DNA from 2 places in the Paenibacillus sp. BAC0078 genome. Region 2 is predicted to be linked to the other one. Evidence: riboswitches for the same ligand, from Rfam matches in the RefSeq annotation. Region 2 holds a riboswitch; the other holds the start of a gene.
The links. A riboswitch is a leader RNA that binds a small molecule or an ion and turns the genes downstream of it on or off. The one in region 2 is predicted to bind S-adenosylmethionine.
Positions count from the first base shown of each region.

Region 1 (8,092 bases), on a different contig from region 2:
CACAAAATTCAATAAGTGGTCTCATGTTGTTCTCCTTATTCTGTACGAACCATTTTATTTTTTAAATTTTTGTACTATAATAAGCATACGAAAGGAGTGATTGAGAAATGAGTGAGAATGCACAAAGCACCGTCATGTATGATGAAGTACTGGAAGTGCTTGATAAGCTTCGTCCGTTCCTGCAACGCGATGGCGGCGACGTGGAACTGGTCGATGTGGAAGACGGCATTGTTAAGTTGAAGCTTATGGGTGCCTGCGGCAGTTGCCCAAGCTCCACGATCACGCTTAAAGCCGGGATCGAACGCGCCCTCTTTGAAGAAGTTGAAGGCGTAGAAGAAGTTGTTCAAGTATTCTAATCCCGTTTTATAACGATCCTGTTCTCTTCTTCTGAAGAGAGCGGGATTTTTTTAAATTATATACATATATGAACTTCACGCAATAATTATAGCGAACTTCACAACTAGGGACAACCCGGCTCCACATACAAAACCCCGCAAGCCTAAGGCTATGCGGGGTTTACTGTGTCGCTGCATGAATCAGGCTGGATCAGCAGTTTAGAATGCCGGGATGATCGAGCCTTGGTATTCTTTTTCAATGAAGGCTTTGGCTTCCGGGGAAGTCAGAGCGGCGGCCAGCTTCTTGATGGCGTCGGAGTCCTTGTTATCTGGACGTGCCACCAGCAGGTTGGCATACGGAGAATCTCCACCTTCGATGAACAAAGCATCCTTGGTTGGAACAAGTCCAGCTTCCAGCGCATAGTTGGTGTTGATCAGCGCAAGATCCACTTCATCCAATTGGCGCGGAAGCATAGCGGCTTCCAGCTCAATAATTTTCAAATTCTTTTTGTTTTCGGTAATATCAGCGGTAGTCGAAGTGATATTGGTATCATCCTTCAGCTTGATCAGGCCGTTCTTGGCCAGCAGGATCAGTGCACGTCCACCGTTGGTAGGATCGTTCGGAATGGCTACCTTTGCACCGTCAGCCAGCTCGTCGATGGATTTGATTTTTTTGGAATAAGCTCCGAATGGTTCTACGTGAACTGCAGCTACGGATACCAGGTCTGTACCGTTCTTTTGATTCTGGTCATCCAGGTAAGGCTTGTGCTGGAAGAAGTTAGCGTCAAGCGACTTCTCGGCAAGCTGGGTGTTCGGCAGGATGTAATCGGTGAATTCCTTGATTTCCAGTTTAATGCCTTGCTTTTCCAGCAGCGGAGCAATGGCCTTCAGAATTTCGGCATGCGGCTTAGGAGATGCGCCAACTACCAGGGTTACCGGCTCAGCAGACGGTTCGGTTGTCGGCTCTGCAGAAGCATCAGCAGCCGGGGCATTCGTGGCAGCAGAGTTAGCTGCATTCTTGGTATTGTTATTACCGCAAGCAGCCAGCACCAATACCAAGGTCAAGCTGAACAATGTAAGCAGTACTTTTTTCATCTGTAAATCTCCCCCTCTAATCATTAGTTTGTATGAATAAGGCTATATGGTTGTACCTTATTTCCGGGTAAAATGCTGAACCAGCCTGTCGCCGGCCATTTGCAGAAGCTGTACCAGGATGACCATCAGCACTACAGAGATAATCATGACTTCCTTCTCGTAGCGGTAATAACCGTAGCGGATCGCCAGGTCTCCCAGACCTCCGCCGCCAATCATCCCAGACATTGCTGTGTAAGAAACCAAGGTAACAATGGTAATAGTCACTCCGGCAAGCAAACCTGGACGGGCTTCAGGCAGAAGAACACGCCATACGATCTGGTTCGTGGAAGCTCCCATCCCTTGCGCCGCTTCGATTACCCCCCGGTCAACTTCACGCAGTGCTGTCTCTACCAGTCTGGCAAAAAACGGAGCCGCACCAATCACAAGCGCCGGAATAGTTCCCAGTACGCCAATCGAAGTTCCCATAATTGATTTGCTTACAGGAATTAAGGCGACCATCAGGATGATAAAAGGCACGGAACGCAGGATGTTCACGATAAATGATAATACCGAGTAAACAACTCTGAGAATACCGTTATTTGATCTCCCCCATAAATATAACACAATTCCGAGTGGTAAACCAAGAATAATTGTGAAGATTCCGGAATAAGCTAACATTCGAAGTGTGGCTACGGTTTCATCCATTATTTCTGTCCAGTTGATACCGCTAAAATTCAGGCCCCCCATCATACAAGCACCTCCACATCAAGTCCTTGCGCCGCAAGCTCGGCAAGTGTCGCTTCTACGGCTTGTGAGGAGCCTTCAAAGCGGACAATGAGCTGGCCGTAAGGTACATCCTTAAGCGTCGAGATGGTTCCTTGCAGGATGGCAAAGTTAACTCCAGTGCCGCGGGCAACTTGGGATAAGGTGGACCCGTAGGTTTTGGGGCCGAGAAAAGTGATTTTAACCGCCTGAGTGTATTCTCCTTGCACCGCGTTAAGCGCGGCCCGAAGCGGACCGTCCTGCTGGGTTTCGCTGCCGATGAACTCCTTCGTCACTTCATGCTGCGGCTTCAGGAATACCTGTGCCACATTTCCCTGTTCAACAATCCCTCCGCCGTGAATAACGGCAACCCGGTCACAAATAGTCTGAATGACATGCATTTCATGAGTGATCAGCACGATGGTCAGATGAAACTTCCGGTTAATGTCGAGCAGCAGGCGCAGAATGGAATCCGTCGTCTGCGGATCAAGCGCTGAAGTCGCTTCATCGCAGAGCAGCACATCAGGGTCGCTGGCCAAAGCCCGGGCTACGCCTACCCGCTGCTTTTGTCCGCCGGATAGCTGGGCAGGATATTTGTTGCGGTGCTCTTCGAGTCCCACCAAGGCCAGCAGATCCTTAACCTTGCTCTCAATCTCTGCTTTGGGAGTACCGATCAGCCGTAGCGGAAAAGCTATGTTGTCGTACACTGTCGCGGAAGACAGCAGATTAAAATGCTGGAATATCATTCCGATCTTGCGCCGCTGCTCCTGTAACTGCCTCTGGGAAAGTGCTGTTAACTCCACTCCGTCCACCCAGACCTCGCCTTGCGTCGGACGTTCAAGCAGGTTAATGCAGCGGATCAGCGTGCTTTTGCCAGCCCCGGAGTGGCCGATCACGCCAAAAATCTCACCCTTTTTAATCGACAGGTTGAGCCCGGAGAGCGCCGCTACTTCTTTACTGCCTTTGCCGTACATTTTGGTCAAACCTTTCAGCTCTATCAAGCTTATTGCCCTCCTTCATTGTCTTGCTCGCAAATGCTAAAAAAACCTCTTAACGATCATTGCAGATCGCAAGAGGCCTTGAGTTTATATTAACCATGCCTTCTCATCTGCCAACGACCGCAAACCACGCGGCATTGTAGGAATTAGCACCATGACACTTGAATAGAACACAACTTCCCCGTTCCATGCAAATCGGTTGCCGGGCTTCATCGGGCCTATCCCTCCGCCGCTCTCGATAAGATTATGATATGAAATTAGTTGCCGCAGCATGTAAGATGCTAATGCTTGCCTAAGTATAGTAAGTTTCAGGTTTTTTGTCAAAGGGAACTTTTAACTGCTCAAGAGGCTCTAGCTTATGGTTTGCGGGGGAGCTTATGCCACTGCTTAATGCTGTACCTGAAGGATGCCCCCAAGGTGATACAGACCATTTCCAGGCACTGCTTCAGATCCTCCAGATGGCTGTCCAGATCCTCCAGATGAATTTTGTCGTGCAAGCCCTGATGGCGCTGCCACAGATCATCCTGCATTTCAGAATTCATATAGTGGATTTCGGCATTGCGGCGCTTGCGCAGATTCTCCAGCGGCTCCCGGTAAGAGCTCTTGATCCTCTCCAGTTCGTCAGCGAGCGCCGCATGCTCCTCATGCACCCGAAACTGGCGCAGTACGGTGAAATAGGAGAAATGAACCTTTACTTTGCTGGTATCCAGATCGTACAGACTGTTCAGCACCGTGCCCAGCTTGTCCAGAAGCGAGAAGACACGGATGAAGCCATTTTTATAAAAATAGACATAACGCGAATATTCGCCCTGCTCCTTGGGCGACATATCATCCATATAACCGGCTACAACCGATTTCCGGAAAAAAGCGGCTGCGAACCAGCTCTGCTCCAGCTCATCAAGCGATGAGATCAGCCCGCGCGTCCATATCTCCAGCTTGCGGAATTCATGGTCACGGTCCTCATGCGAATTCATTTCCTTGCGCAGCATGGACGCGAACTTCGCCATATGATCTATGGCCTCGGCCAGCACACCGCTGTTCTCGCGGGGCGGTTCTCCCAGTAAAATTCGCAGCATACTGCATCCTCCTCATTGTGGGAAATACATCTTCCAGTTGCGGTCAACCTGCTTGACAATATCCTCGCAAGGAACCAGCTCATGCGGATACCCCGGCTTCATCCGGGCATCTATGACGATAGGCAGCTTGTAGCCAATCTGATGCTGTCTGACCTCAGACTCGGCATAGATATCGCTGGCCGGATCAAGCCTTGTGAACACCGTCCACAGGAAAGAAGTCTGTGTGAGCACCGCATCCTTGGCGTTGTCTGTCAAAATGACAAGCGGCCAGGCTGTTTCCCGCTCCCGCAGTGCAGCCACCAGACGGGAAGATAGCTCCGGGTCTTCTTCATAGGATGCACCGGAAACGGCCAGGCATCCTCCGCAGTAAGGAATTGCCTCATTGATTCCGGGAATCAGCCCTTCTGTGTAAGAATACGGGAGGTCACGCAGCGGGTGGCCAATTCCAAGCATAACGCCTCTGCTGCCGCCGAACACATGCAGATCAACTGCCGGGTTGAAACGTTCCAGCACGGTTTCCAGCAGCTTCGGGAAATCCGTAAGCTCAACCGGCTCATCCGTCAGCAGCAAAAATTTGCTCAAGGAGAGCTGGCCTTCCCCGAGAATACGGAAAGCTGAAACCATCCCTTCCCTTGGGTAGCTTTCACGCACAACAGCAGCTGCCAATGAATGCGGGCCGCATTCCGAATACTCCCACAGCGCTTTGACTGAAGGCATCAGCAGCGGGTAGACGGGAGACAGCAGCCTCTGTATGTATTCCCTGAGATAATAATCCTCCTGGCGTAGCTTCCCGGTAACGGTTGCCGGATAGATTGCATCCTTGCGGTGCCAAATGCGCTGCACATGCATAACCGGATAATCACTCTGCTTGGAATAATAGCCATAGTGTTCGCCAAATGGGCCTTCCGGACGCCGCTCCTGCGGGGCAACCCGCCCGCGGATGGCAAATTCGGCTTCGGCAGGAATACGATGCCCGCCCATCGGGTCTTTGACCATCGGCAGCCGCCCGCCCAAGATGAGCGAGGCCAGCAGCAGCTCCGGCATACGCTCCGGCATCGGAGCTGCTGCCGCAGCAATCAAGGCGGGAGGACCGCCGAGAAACACCGAAACCGGCAGCGTCTCGCCGAGAAGCTCAGCCTCCCGGTAATGAAAGCTGCCACCCTTATGATTTTGCCAATGTATCCCTGTCGTGCTGTCATCATAAACCTGGATACGGTACATTCCGAGGTTATGATCTTTGGGGTGAGTAATGCTCTCCGTATAGACAAGCGGCAGGGTGATGTATGGACCTCCGTCTTCCTGCCAGCTAGTAATTCGCGGTATTTCTTTAAGAGAATCAGTACTGCGGCAGACTCCGAGCACAGGTGCTTCGCCCTGCGGCACATTCCGGGTCCCGACCTTCAGCAGATCAAAAATCAGCCCTTTTTCCTTCCATATTCCGGAGGTTGTAGGCGGCAGCAGCGATTCTGCCGCGTCCAACATCGTTTTCATTAGCTGCTCCGGACGGGTCCCGAACGCCTCATTGGCTCTGCGGACCGTACCGAACAGATTCGTAGCCACCGGAAAGGGGGTTCCTTTTACATTTGTGAAGAGCAGGGCCGGCCCTTCCTCCTGTACGATGCGCCGGTGAATCTCCGCCAGCTCCAGATAAGGGTCCACCGGTGTTTCAATCACAGCCAGATCCTTGTCCTTGCGAAGCTGCTCAATCCACCCGCGCAAATTTGCGTATCCCACTTTATCGTTCCTCCTCAAACAAGGCTCTATCCCTCATGGTTTGCTGAGCGTTTTATTATTATTTCTCTCTTCGAAGCTGCCATACGAGCACACTCATGTAGCATAACACGCCGAACAATCCCGCAATCAGCAGAATATGAGCAATGGCCGCAAATATGTACAGCCGTTCATTACCCAGTGTGTAGACTACAGCCGCACCGCTGACCACCTGAAGCAGACACAGTGTAACTGCGGCAACGCCCAGAGCTCTCAGCTCCGGCAGGTCCTTATACTTCCAGAACGCCAGGTGCCCCAGCCATGCCGTCAGGAGCAACAGAAGCGCCGCCGCAACCCTGTGGATGAAAATAATCCATACGCCGCCAGACAGCTCCGGAATCCACTGGCCGTTACAGAGGGGCCATCCTGAACAGCCGCCCTGAGAGCCTGTATGACTGACATAAGCTCCAAGATAAACCACCATATAAGAATATAACGCCGTAAACCATGTTAAGTTGCGGAACCCCCGTCCAATACGCTGCTTCTCCGGCTGAAGTTCATTCCTGTATGTATGCCGCCGTTTCGCTCCAAGCGCAAGCATCAGTGAACTGGCAAAGGCAATAAGAGAAAAGCCCATATGCAGGGCCATCACCGCTGCAGACTGCGGTTTGATCACCGCAAGCGCTCCCATTCCTCCTTGTACAATAACAAATAAAAGCGTCAGCAGGGCATACGCAAGCAAATCCCGATGCATCCGCGCGTAACGCCAAAAAGCAATCATCGAGGCGAGCGACAACAGACCCGCAAGACCGCTGAACAGACGATGGGTGTATTCAATCATTGAACCTATCGTATAGGCCGGGATCAGCTTTCCGTGGCAGAGCGGCCAGTCATTTCCACACTCCAGTCCTGAGCCGGTTTTGGTAACCACTGTACCGCCGAACAGGGCAAGAAACATGATAAGGCAAGTAATGTAGCTGAGCCATTTCAATTGATTCATCGTCAATGGAATCACCCGCATTTTTTAGGATAAATACGTACCCAATCATACTAATTTTTTTAGAAAAAACACCGCTTCTGCTCGGGTAGGGCGAAAGCGGTGTTGTCTTATTACTTGTGTATGCTCTGGTAAACTTCAAGCGCCGTGTTCAGAAAGTTCTCAATTTCCTCACGGGATTTGCGCAGCTTGTTGACGAACCTCACCAGCTCGCGGCCATCTGCATAAGCTACAAAGCTGGGAATGCCGAGGATATTCTGCTCCTGGCTGACATCGCCCACAGCATCCACATCCACTTCCACCAGCGTGAGGCGGTCTGTATATTTCTGTTCTACGTCCGGCATGAACGGATCAATGAATTTGCAGTCGGAGCACCAATCGGCTTTGAATACTGCCACTGTCAGACGGGGCGATTGAATCGCTGCCTGAAACTCCTCAGGAGAATTGATTTTATTCATAAACTGACCAGTCCCTTCTTATTCGTTGAGAGTGAGCGTTGTTGATTTTCTTCTAGTGAAGCAAATTGTACTTAATAAGTCAAATTAAAAAATCCAGAATAAGACAATTGTCATAGCATTATTCGTTCCCACGTACACGTGCAGGCTGCAGCTTCATCAGCGGGTTCAGCAGCTTCTGCAGGATGCGTGGATAACCGGCAATTTCCTGGCGGCTCAGCACACCCAGAACAATCAGCAGCACCAGATACACAATGACTACTGCGGCACCTACAACAAGACAGGTGATCAGAAAAGCCAGCCGGGCAGGCATCATATCTGTAAGCAGTATTCCCGCTTCATTTAGACCGTAGCCGATCCCGCCGGAAGCCAGTACTGCAATAGCGAAGCCGCCCCAGCGTTTGCCGAGAATCTCGAACGGAATGATGGTCTTGAGCGTTCTCAGGTTAAGCAATGTGATAACAATGAAGCAGAGCGCTGTGGCTGCAATGATACCATATATCCCAAACAAACGGCTGAGCAGGAAGTTCGAACCAAACTTAACGAGCAGTCCCGCCAGCACAAAATACATCGAAATCCGTGCTTTCCCCATCCCCAGCAGAATGGAGTTTGTGGTCATCATCGTAATCTGGAAAATCGTCCCCAGTGTCAGCATAGCCACGATGCCGCTGCCGTCCAGGCTGCT
Region 1 is NZ_JBTLRW010000015.1:126,385-134,476, reverse strand. Features, by position in the region: gene ACX1DY_RS23450 (YuzB family protein) at 1-25, opposite strand, end outside; gene ACX1DY_RS23445 (NifU family protein) at 108-356, shown strand; gene ACX1DY_RS23440 (MetQ/NlpA family ABC transporter substrate-binding protein) at 555-1,430, opposite strand; gene ACX1DY_RS23435 (methionine ABC transporter permease) at 1,488-2,156, opposite strand; gene ACX1DY_RS23430 (methionine ABC transporter ATP-binding protein) at 2,156-3,172, opposite strand; SAM riboswitch class I at 3,273-3,414, opposite strand; gene ACX1DY_RS23425 (Cthe_2314 family HEPN domain-containing protein) at 3,526-4,245, opposite strand; gene ACX1DY_RS23420 (UbiD family decarboxylase) at 4,258-5,979, opposite strand; gene ACX1DY_RS23415 (COX15/CtaA family protein) at 6,038-6,961, opposite strand; gene ACX1DY_RS23410 (thioredoxin family protein) at 7,066-7,410, opposite strand; gene ACX1DY_RS23405 (putative polysaccharide biosynthesis protein) at 7,529-8,092, opposite strand, start outside.
Region 1: it holds a riboswitch for S-adenosylmethionine, as region 2 does, so the genes downstream of both, ACX1DY_RS23430 (methionine ABC transporter ATP-binding protein) here and metA (homoserine O-acetyltransferase MetA) in region 2, are expected to answer to the same signal.

Region 2 (8,092 bases):
CGGCAATGCTGGGAGAGGAGCAGCAAGGCGCTGCTGCTCCTGATGATTGCCCGATGGAAGCCGCAGGGCAAGTGCCGCTGGCGGTACTGCCAGCGGACACCGAAGCAGCCCGGCCAGCGAAATCCGAAGCCGGAGCGCTCCTTCCGGCAACAGCCGCTCCAGGTGGCGGCTGCTCAATGCGGCCTAATCCGCCTAAGGATCGGATATGTCGCAAGGCCACTGCAGATGACACAGCACCGGTCATTGCTGTTGCCCGTGATGCGGCGTTTAATTTCTATTACGCCGATAATTTGGAGCTGCTTGCCCGCGCCGGGGCGCAGCTTGCCCTGTTCAGCCCGCTCAGCGGCGAAGGCATTCCGCCGGACGCGGACGGCATCTACCTCGGCGGCGGCTTCCCGGAGGAATTCGCCGCCGGGATCGCCGCGAATTCGGCCTTCCTGCGCGGCCTTAGGGCAGCGGCGGCGGCTGGAATGCCGCTGTATGCGGAATGCGGCGGCTATATGGTGCTGGCCCGCAGCCTCAAGGACCGTGCTGGAGCAGTGCATGCGATGGCCGGGATTATCCCCGCCCATACCGTCATGCAGGAGCGGCGCGTGGCCCTGGGCTACCGCGAAGTTACAGCGCGGGAGGATTGCCTGCTGCTGAAGCAGGGGGAGAGCCTGCGCGGCCATGAATTTCACTACTCCTTGATGAGCTATGTTACCGGAGAGACGTGGACCTATGCATATGATAGCAAAGGCAGAAGCGGCAGCCAGCCGGAGGGCTACTCCTGCGGGAATGTTATGGCTGCTTATGCGCACATTCATCTGGCTTCGCATTTTCCGGCGGCAGTCCGGCTGGTAGAAGCGTGCCGCAGCTACCGTGAGAGAAAGCAAGGTATCCTGCAGTAAGAATTCGCTTATGAAATGAACAACAACAGGGAAACTGTCAGCAAAATGAAGTGGAAAAAGGAAAACTAATTTATGAATTTTACTGATTTTTTGATGATTAGATGGAAAAAGTAGACCTATTCCTCTCCATTTCCATCCATTCAGTGATTGTAGAAGGAAATAAGTGGATTTTTTCCACTAACTAATCTCAGGGGGAGCACACGACTCGGATTAGGTGTACTTTTTCCACATCAGTTCGCTCCAACCAAGGCCGATGCATGATGTAGTGTGAAGGTTCGCTCAAACCAGGCCATGCACGCAGTAATATAAAGGCTCACGCTACTTGGCCAAGACTTGCTGTAATTCATGGGTTCTTCGCAGAGTGCCTGAGCAGTTATTGGATTCAGCGAATTTCCTGCTCTTAATGTTGTTGCTTTTTTAGTATGTCAACCGCTTGTCATACAACGCTCAGGCACGTATAATAAGGGAAAGATAACGCTTTATTACACGAAGAGCCAACCTAAGGCTTGACGTTTATGGGGAAGGGAGACTGCTGCAGTGAAAGTGTTGGGAGCGATTGAAGCAGGGGGAACAAAGTTTGTATGCGGAATTGGAAATGAGGACGGCGAGGTTATCGACCGCGTCAGCTTTCCAACGACAACACCTGAGGAAACGATGGGACTTGTGCTGGACTATTTTAACGGCAAAAATGTGGAGGCTATTGGCATCGGCTCATTCGGACCGATAGATCCGGTGATCGGCAGCCCGACCTACGGGTACATCACAACGACACCGAAGCCTTATTGGGGGCAATATAATCTGGTGGGAACCGTAGCTGAACACTTTAATGTGCCCATCGGGTTTGATACCGATGTCAATGGTGCGGCGCTGGGTGAATACACATGGGGCGCGGCTCAAGGGCTGGATAGCTGTCTTTATATTACGGTCGGGACAGGGATCGGAGCCGGCGCGGTAGTCGGAGGCAAGCTGGTGCATGGCCTGTCCCATCCCGAAATGGGGCATGTTTTTGTGCGTCGCCACCCGGAGGATACCTATGAGGGCTTCTGCCCATATCATAAGGATTGCTTAGAAGGTCTGGCCGCAGGTCCGGCTATTGGTAAACGCTGGGGCAAGCCAGCCGGTGAACTCGCTGCAGATCATCCGGCCTGGGCGATGGAAGCCCATTATTTGGCCCATGCGCTGATGAATTATGTGCTCATTCTCTCGCCGCAGAAGATTGTAATGGGGGGCGGCGTGATGAAGCAGAGTCAGCTTTTCCCAGCTGTTCACGCCAAGCTTCAAGAGCTGCTGGGCGGCTATGTGCAGCATCCTGCGCTCAATGAAGCCATCGGGAGCTACATCGTTCCGCCGCAGCTTGGCGACAACGCCGGACTATCCGGTGCAATTGGACTCGCGAAGCTAGCCCTGGGCCGGTAGTAATCCGTGTCTGGATAAAAAGAGATTGACTGTTTCTCAATATATGGTATTGTAAGCATTAACAGTATAGCATTTAAGAGGAAGCACCTCTTTCACGAATTCGTGGAAGAGGTGCTTTTTTTGTGCCAATATACGGATGTTTCACGCTGTACAGCACCTGAGCAGTTGGAGCGCACGGGAAGCAGGAAACTCCGGTTAGCGCAAGGATTATGCATGCTGTAAGACAAGGAAGGTAGGGATTGGGATGCAGATTGTATTTATGAACCGATTGTCCAGAATATCCGGGGCGGACCAGGAGGTATTTGCCCAGCTATGGATTGGGGAAGATGAGGGGACTTGGCGTCTGGGCTGGCGCGATTTCTCCGGTACTGAGGAAAGGGGAGACAGCTTATGGTATGAAGGCAGCTCCTGGAATGAGTTACTATGCGTATACCGGCATGAGCTGGCTGTGAAGATGGGGGATGGCTACAGACCCCTGATTGATGGTGTGTTTCATGAAGAAGAAGGCTCGTCCGGCAGCCGGAGCCAGGAGCAGCTCAAGCTTCAATACTACAGTGAGCACTTTGGCAATGAAGTTGTCTATGACGAGCTGTGCGCCTGGCGGCGGGGCAAGGCTTCAAGTGAACGTAAGGCGCCTTACATTCTGGCCAGCAACCGCCTGCTGCGCATGCTCAGCGCCTTTCTTCCCCGCACGCCGGAGGAGCTGCTGCAAATTCCCGGTGTCGGTGAGGGCAAAGTCTCGCAATATGGCGAGGATTGGCTGAATATTACCTCAACAGTTCAACGGGAGCATAACTATCCGCTGAACTGGGTGCATGCAGCCGTAGATGAGGACAGCTTTGTATCCTGGCAATATAAGCAGAAAGAAATTAAATACAAGAAGCAGCTTGAGCGTATGCGTCTGCGGAGAACGCTGCTGCAGGGAATTGAGGAGGGTCTGGGCATAGAGCAGCTTAAGGCGCTGAGCGGTATAAGCCGCCGTGAAGTGCTTGAGGGCGTAGAGGAACTGGAGAAAGACGGCTACTCCGTGGAGAAGCTTATTGCCTATGAGCTGGGTAATGTACCCCTCAGCGAGCAAGATAACATCTGGACAGCTTTTGAGCTTATAGGCGATACCTTTCTGAAGCCCGCGCTTTACAAAGCCTATGGCGAAGCGTTCTCGCCCGCAGAAGGACTGGATATCTACTATGAGCGCCTGCGGTTAATCCGCATCCGTTACCGGCGGGAGCAGGCGATCCAGTTACAGATTGCGGCGAATCTGTAGATAGCATTTTTAGGAAAAAACAGCACAATGCAGTATCATACGTGTATACACTCAAAAAAGGAGATGTACCTATGATCGTAACGTTGACGGTTAATCCCAGTGTAGATGCCAGTACAAGTATTCAGCGGGTTGTCCCTGACAATAAGCTGCGCTGCCGGGAAGCCTCATATAAACCGGGAGGCGGGGGAGTAAATGTGTCGCGGGCGGTCCACAGATTAGGTGGCGAGTCCTTGGCGTTGTATGCATCGGGAGGACTGCATGGACAATTGCTGCATCACATGCTCGAACAGGAAGGCGTGAGCCATCAGGAGATTCCGATTTCGGGACAGACCCGGGAAAATCTGATTGTCGTGGAGGAATCCACCGGACAGCAGTTCCGGTTCGACATGCCGGGGCCGCATTTTGCCCAGGGCGACTGGATGCAGTGTCTGGACCAATTGAGGTCGCTGAAAGTGACGCCAACTCTTATTGTTGCCAGCGGCAGTCTGCCGCCGGGCTGTCCTGCGGATTTTTATGGCCAGGTGGTAGAAGCTGCTAAGCAGTGGAATGCCCGGGTCATTGTTGACACCTCGGGGGAAGCTCTGCAGTTGGCTGCTAATGCGGGGGTCTATCTGCTCAAGCCGAACGTGCGCGAGCTGGAAGAGCTGACCGGGCGTGAAATCTCCAGTGATGAGGAGGTACGGGCGGCTGCGCTGGAGCTAATTGAGCAAGGGCGATCTGAAGTGGTCGTTGTTTCCTTGGGCGGCAAAGGAGCGCTGCTCATTACCAAAGAAGGCTGTGAGCATCTGCAGGCCCCTGAAGTTCCTGTGCTGAGTGTGGTGGGAGCAGGTGACAGTCTGGTGGGCGGATTGGTCTACAGTCTGGAACGGGGGTGGCCGCTCCGCAGGGCGGTTCAGTTCGGCATTGCCTCTGGAGCGGCAGCAGTGATGAATCCGGAGCGGGAGCTGTGCAAACGCGAGGATACGGAACGATTGTTCGAGCGCATGGAGTAGCAGCATACCAAAAAGACGAAGGCTTCCTTACCTTGCGGTAACCCGGAGCCTTCGTCCTGCTTATTCGTTCTTTATTGTTCATAGCCAATCCTTCTTGCGGAAAATAACCAGCATTCCGCAGCCGAGCGTCACCATGACGCCGATTACTCCATAATAGCCGTATTTTGAATGTGTCTCAGGAATATTGTCAAAGTTCATACCGTAGATACCGGTAATGACGGTCAGCGGCATGAATATCGTGGTAATGGCCGTAAATACTCTCATGATTTCATTGGCGCGGTTGGCGATACTGGATTGATAGGCTTCGCGCAAGTTGCCCATGAGATCGCGGTACGTTTCGAATGTTTCAGAGATCTTGACCGCATTTTCATAAATATCGCTGAAATACTTCTGCAACTGGTCGTCGATCAGGCGAAGGTCTTTTTTGTTCAGCGTATTGATAACTTCCTTTTGCGGTCCGAGCATTTTCTTGAGCCAGAGAATTTCACTTCGCAGACCGATGATTTCGCTAAGATGCGTTTTCTTGGTGTGCATCAGAATGTCCTCTTCCAGCTTCTCAATCCGCGCTTCGATCCGGTCGCCGACGGAGAAATAATTGTCTACGACAAGGTCGATCAGCAGATACAGAAAACGGTCAGGCTCGCTGACCTCCTGCTCCCACAGAATGGGCTTCAGGACGCGCAGCTCATTGATCTTTTGCTTGGTGACGGTAATAATGAAATTTCTGCCCAAAAATACGTTGAGCGCACGGAGGAAAATTTCCTCATCGTCAAAACGGATGCTGTTCACCACAATAAAATAATGGCTTTCATAAATTTCAATCTTTGGACGCTGATCCTCTTCACTTAGGCAGTCCTCCACGGCCAGATCATGCAGATTGTACAAAGGCTGAAGCAGCTCCAGATCCTCTACATCTGCATCAATCCAATAAAATCCTTCCGCGGGGGCGGTCAAAGTTTCTTCAATGTCATCAACAGGCGTAAAAACCCCTGCGTTTACCAGCCGGATTTTCATCTGATCCCACTCCTTCTGTCCCTGATCTTCTTCAGGGATGTGCTAATTTAGGCACAGGGAAAAAAATCAGCTTGGCCGGTGGTACGATCAATGGATAAGGCCAAATGACGGTTCGAGGGCATGAAGAAGAGACGCTCCCGCCGCCGGCAAGCTGATGTTAATCCTGTGTGGTTGTTCGTTCTGGACGTTCAACTGCGAACTCGGGTCGCCTTCCATTCCTCTCTCACCTCTTCTTTTCGTCATATAGGGTGTGAAACACTTGTCTAGTATAACGCCCGGGTTTGGGTCTTTCAAGCTAAATTCTCGGGGGTTTCAGAGACCCTTTAGCATTGTATGGACTTGACGAAAAGGAGGTTCATGATTTAAAGTGAATTTTAAGAAAAGCATTCAACGATTGTGTGACTTTTTCTCAATTGAATACAGCTAAATCTTATCAAGAGCAGGTGGAGGGACTAGCCCGATGAAACCCGGCAACCGGCGTATTAACGCACGGTGCTAATTCTTGCGGAAGCTTTGCATGGAAGGCCTCAGGCCGACCGGCAGAAGTTCTCTGGCAGATGAGAGAGGCGCATATGACTGCAGATATATGACCTTTCTCGCCGGAGAAGGGTCTTTTTGATATTCACATGAACAGAAGGAGCGAAGACAACAATGCCAATTAAAATTCCCGACAGCTTGCCGGCCAAAGAGGTTTTGTCCGGAGAAAATATTTTTGTAATGGATGAAAGCCAGGCTTTCCACCAGGATATCCGTCCACTGCGGATTGCGATCCTGAATTTGATGCCAACCAAGGAAACGACGGAGACGCAGCTCCTGCGCCTGGTCGGGAATTCACCGCTTCAGGTGGATGTTGTGCTGCTGCATCCCAGCTCCCACACCTCCAAGAACACCTCGGCGGAGCATCTGAAGAGCTTTTATAAAACCTTTGATGAAATCAGCGACCGCCGCTTTGACGGACTGATCGTTACCGGCGCTCCTGTAGAGCAACTCGAATTCGAGGATGTGAACTACTGGGAAGAGCTGAAAGAAATTTTTGAATGGAGCAAGCAAAATGTGACCTCGACCATGCATATCTGTTGGGCGGCCCAAGCCGGACTGTATCATCACTATGGTGTACGCAAGGTTGATTTGGATCAGAAATGCTTTGGTGTTTTTTCGCACACAGTGAACCAGGCTAACGTTAAGCTGCTGCGCGGTTTTGACGAGGTGTTCCATGTTCCGCATTCCCGCCATACCGATGTCTCGCGTGAAGACATTCTTGCGAATCCCGAGCTGCAGATCCTTGCCGAATCTGAGGAAGCTGGTGTGTATCTGGTTTCAACGCTCGACGGCAAGCAAATTTTCGTGACCGGACACTCCGAATATGATCCGTTCTCGTTAAAATGGGAGTATGACCGGGATATCGCCAAAGGAATGGACATTGCGATTCCGAAGCATTACTATCCTCAGGATGATCCGCAGCGCACACCGCCGGCTGTCTGGCGTGCCCATGCCAACTTATTATTCTCTAACTGGCTCAATTACTATGTATACCAGGAGACCCCTTACGATATAGATCAGGCCGATTATTTAGTATTCTAAATATAGAAGGAATTTTCGTGTACACACACTTAGGAGGCGACAGCAATGGATGAGAAATTGAGAATTGAGAGCAGACTAGCGCAGATTGGTTCACTGGAAGACCCGGCGACGGGTGCGATTAACTATCCGATATACAATGCGACGGCATTCCGTCACCCGAGGCTCGGACAGAGCACAGGCTTTGATTACATCCGCACGAAGAACCCTACCCGCTGGGTGCTGGAAGAGGCGGCTGCGGAGCTGGAGTCCGGGGAAGCCGCTTTTGCCTGCAGTTCTGGGATGGCTGCGCTGACTACGGTATTCGCTCTGTTTGGACAAGGCGACCATCTGGTGGTGTCGCTGGATCTGTACGGCGGAACCTACCGTCTGCTGGAGCGGATTCTCTCCAAATACGGCATCAGCGCTTCCTATGTGGATACGAATGATCTGGACGGGCTGGAGGCTTCACGGCGTCCGAACACCAAGGCTGTATTTATCGAAACGCCGACCAATCCGCTCATGATGATTACGGATATCGCCGCAGTATGTACGTGGGCCAGCCGGCACGGGCTGCTCACGATTGTAGATAATACGCTGCTCACACCGTTCTTCCAGCGGCCGCTGGAGCTGGGAGCGGATATTATCGTCCATAGCGCGACCAAATACTTAGGCGGTCATAACGATGTTCTCGCTGGCCTGATCGTAACCAAAGGCACTGAGCTGTCGGCGGAAATGGCCATACTGCATAACTCGCTGGGCGCTGTGCTTGCGCCGAATGACAGCTATCAGCTGATGAAGGGCATGAAGACACTGGCGCTGCGCATGGAGCGGCATGAGAGCAATGCGCTGGCGCTGGCCCATTATCTGCTGGGGCATCCGGCGATTGCTGAGGTGTTCCATCCCGGACTGCCGGACCACCCGGGTTATGAGATCCAGAACCGCCAATCCTCAGGCAA
Region 2 is NZ_JBTLRW010000006.1:325,554-333,645, forward strand. Features, by position in the region: gene ACX1DY_RS14355 (cobyrinate a,c-diamide synthase) at 1-890, shown strand, start outside; gene ACX1DY_RS14360 (ROK family protein) at 1,428-2,306, shown strand; gene ACX1DY_RS14365 (HRDC domain-containing protein) at 2,551-3,570, shown strand; gene ACX1DY_RS14370 (1-phosphofructokinase family hexose kinase) at 3,642-4,562, shown strand; gene corA (magnesium/cobalt transporter CorA) at 4,641-5,576, opposite strand; SAM riboswitch class I at 6,004-6,140, shown strand; gene metA (homoserine O-acetyltransferase MetA) at 6,228-7,157, shown strand; gene ACX1DY_RS14385 (aminotransferase class I/II-fold pyridoxal phosphate-dependent enzyme) at 7,203-8,092, shown strand, end outside.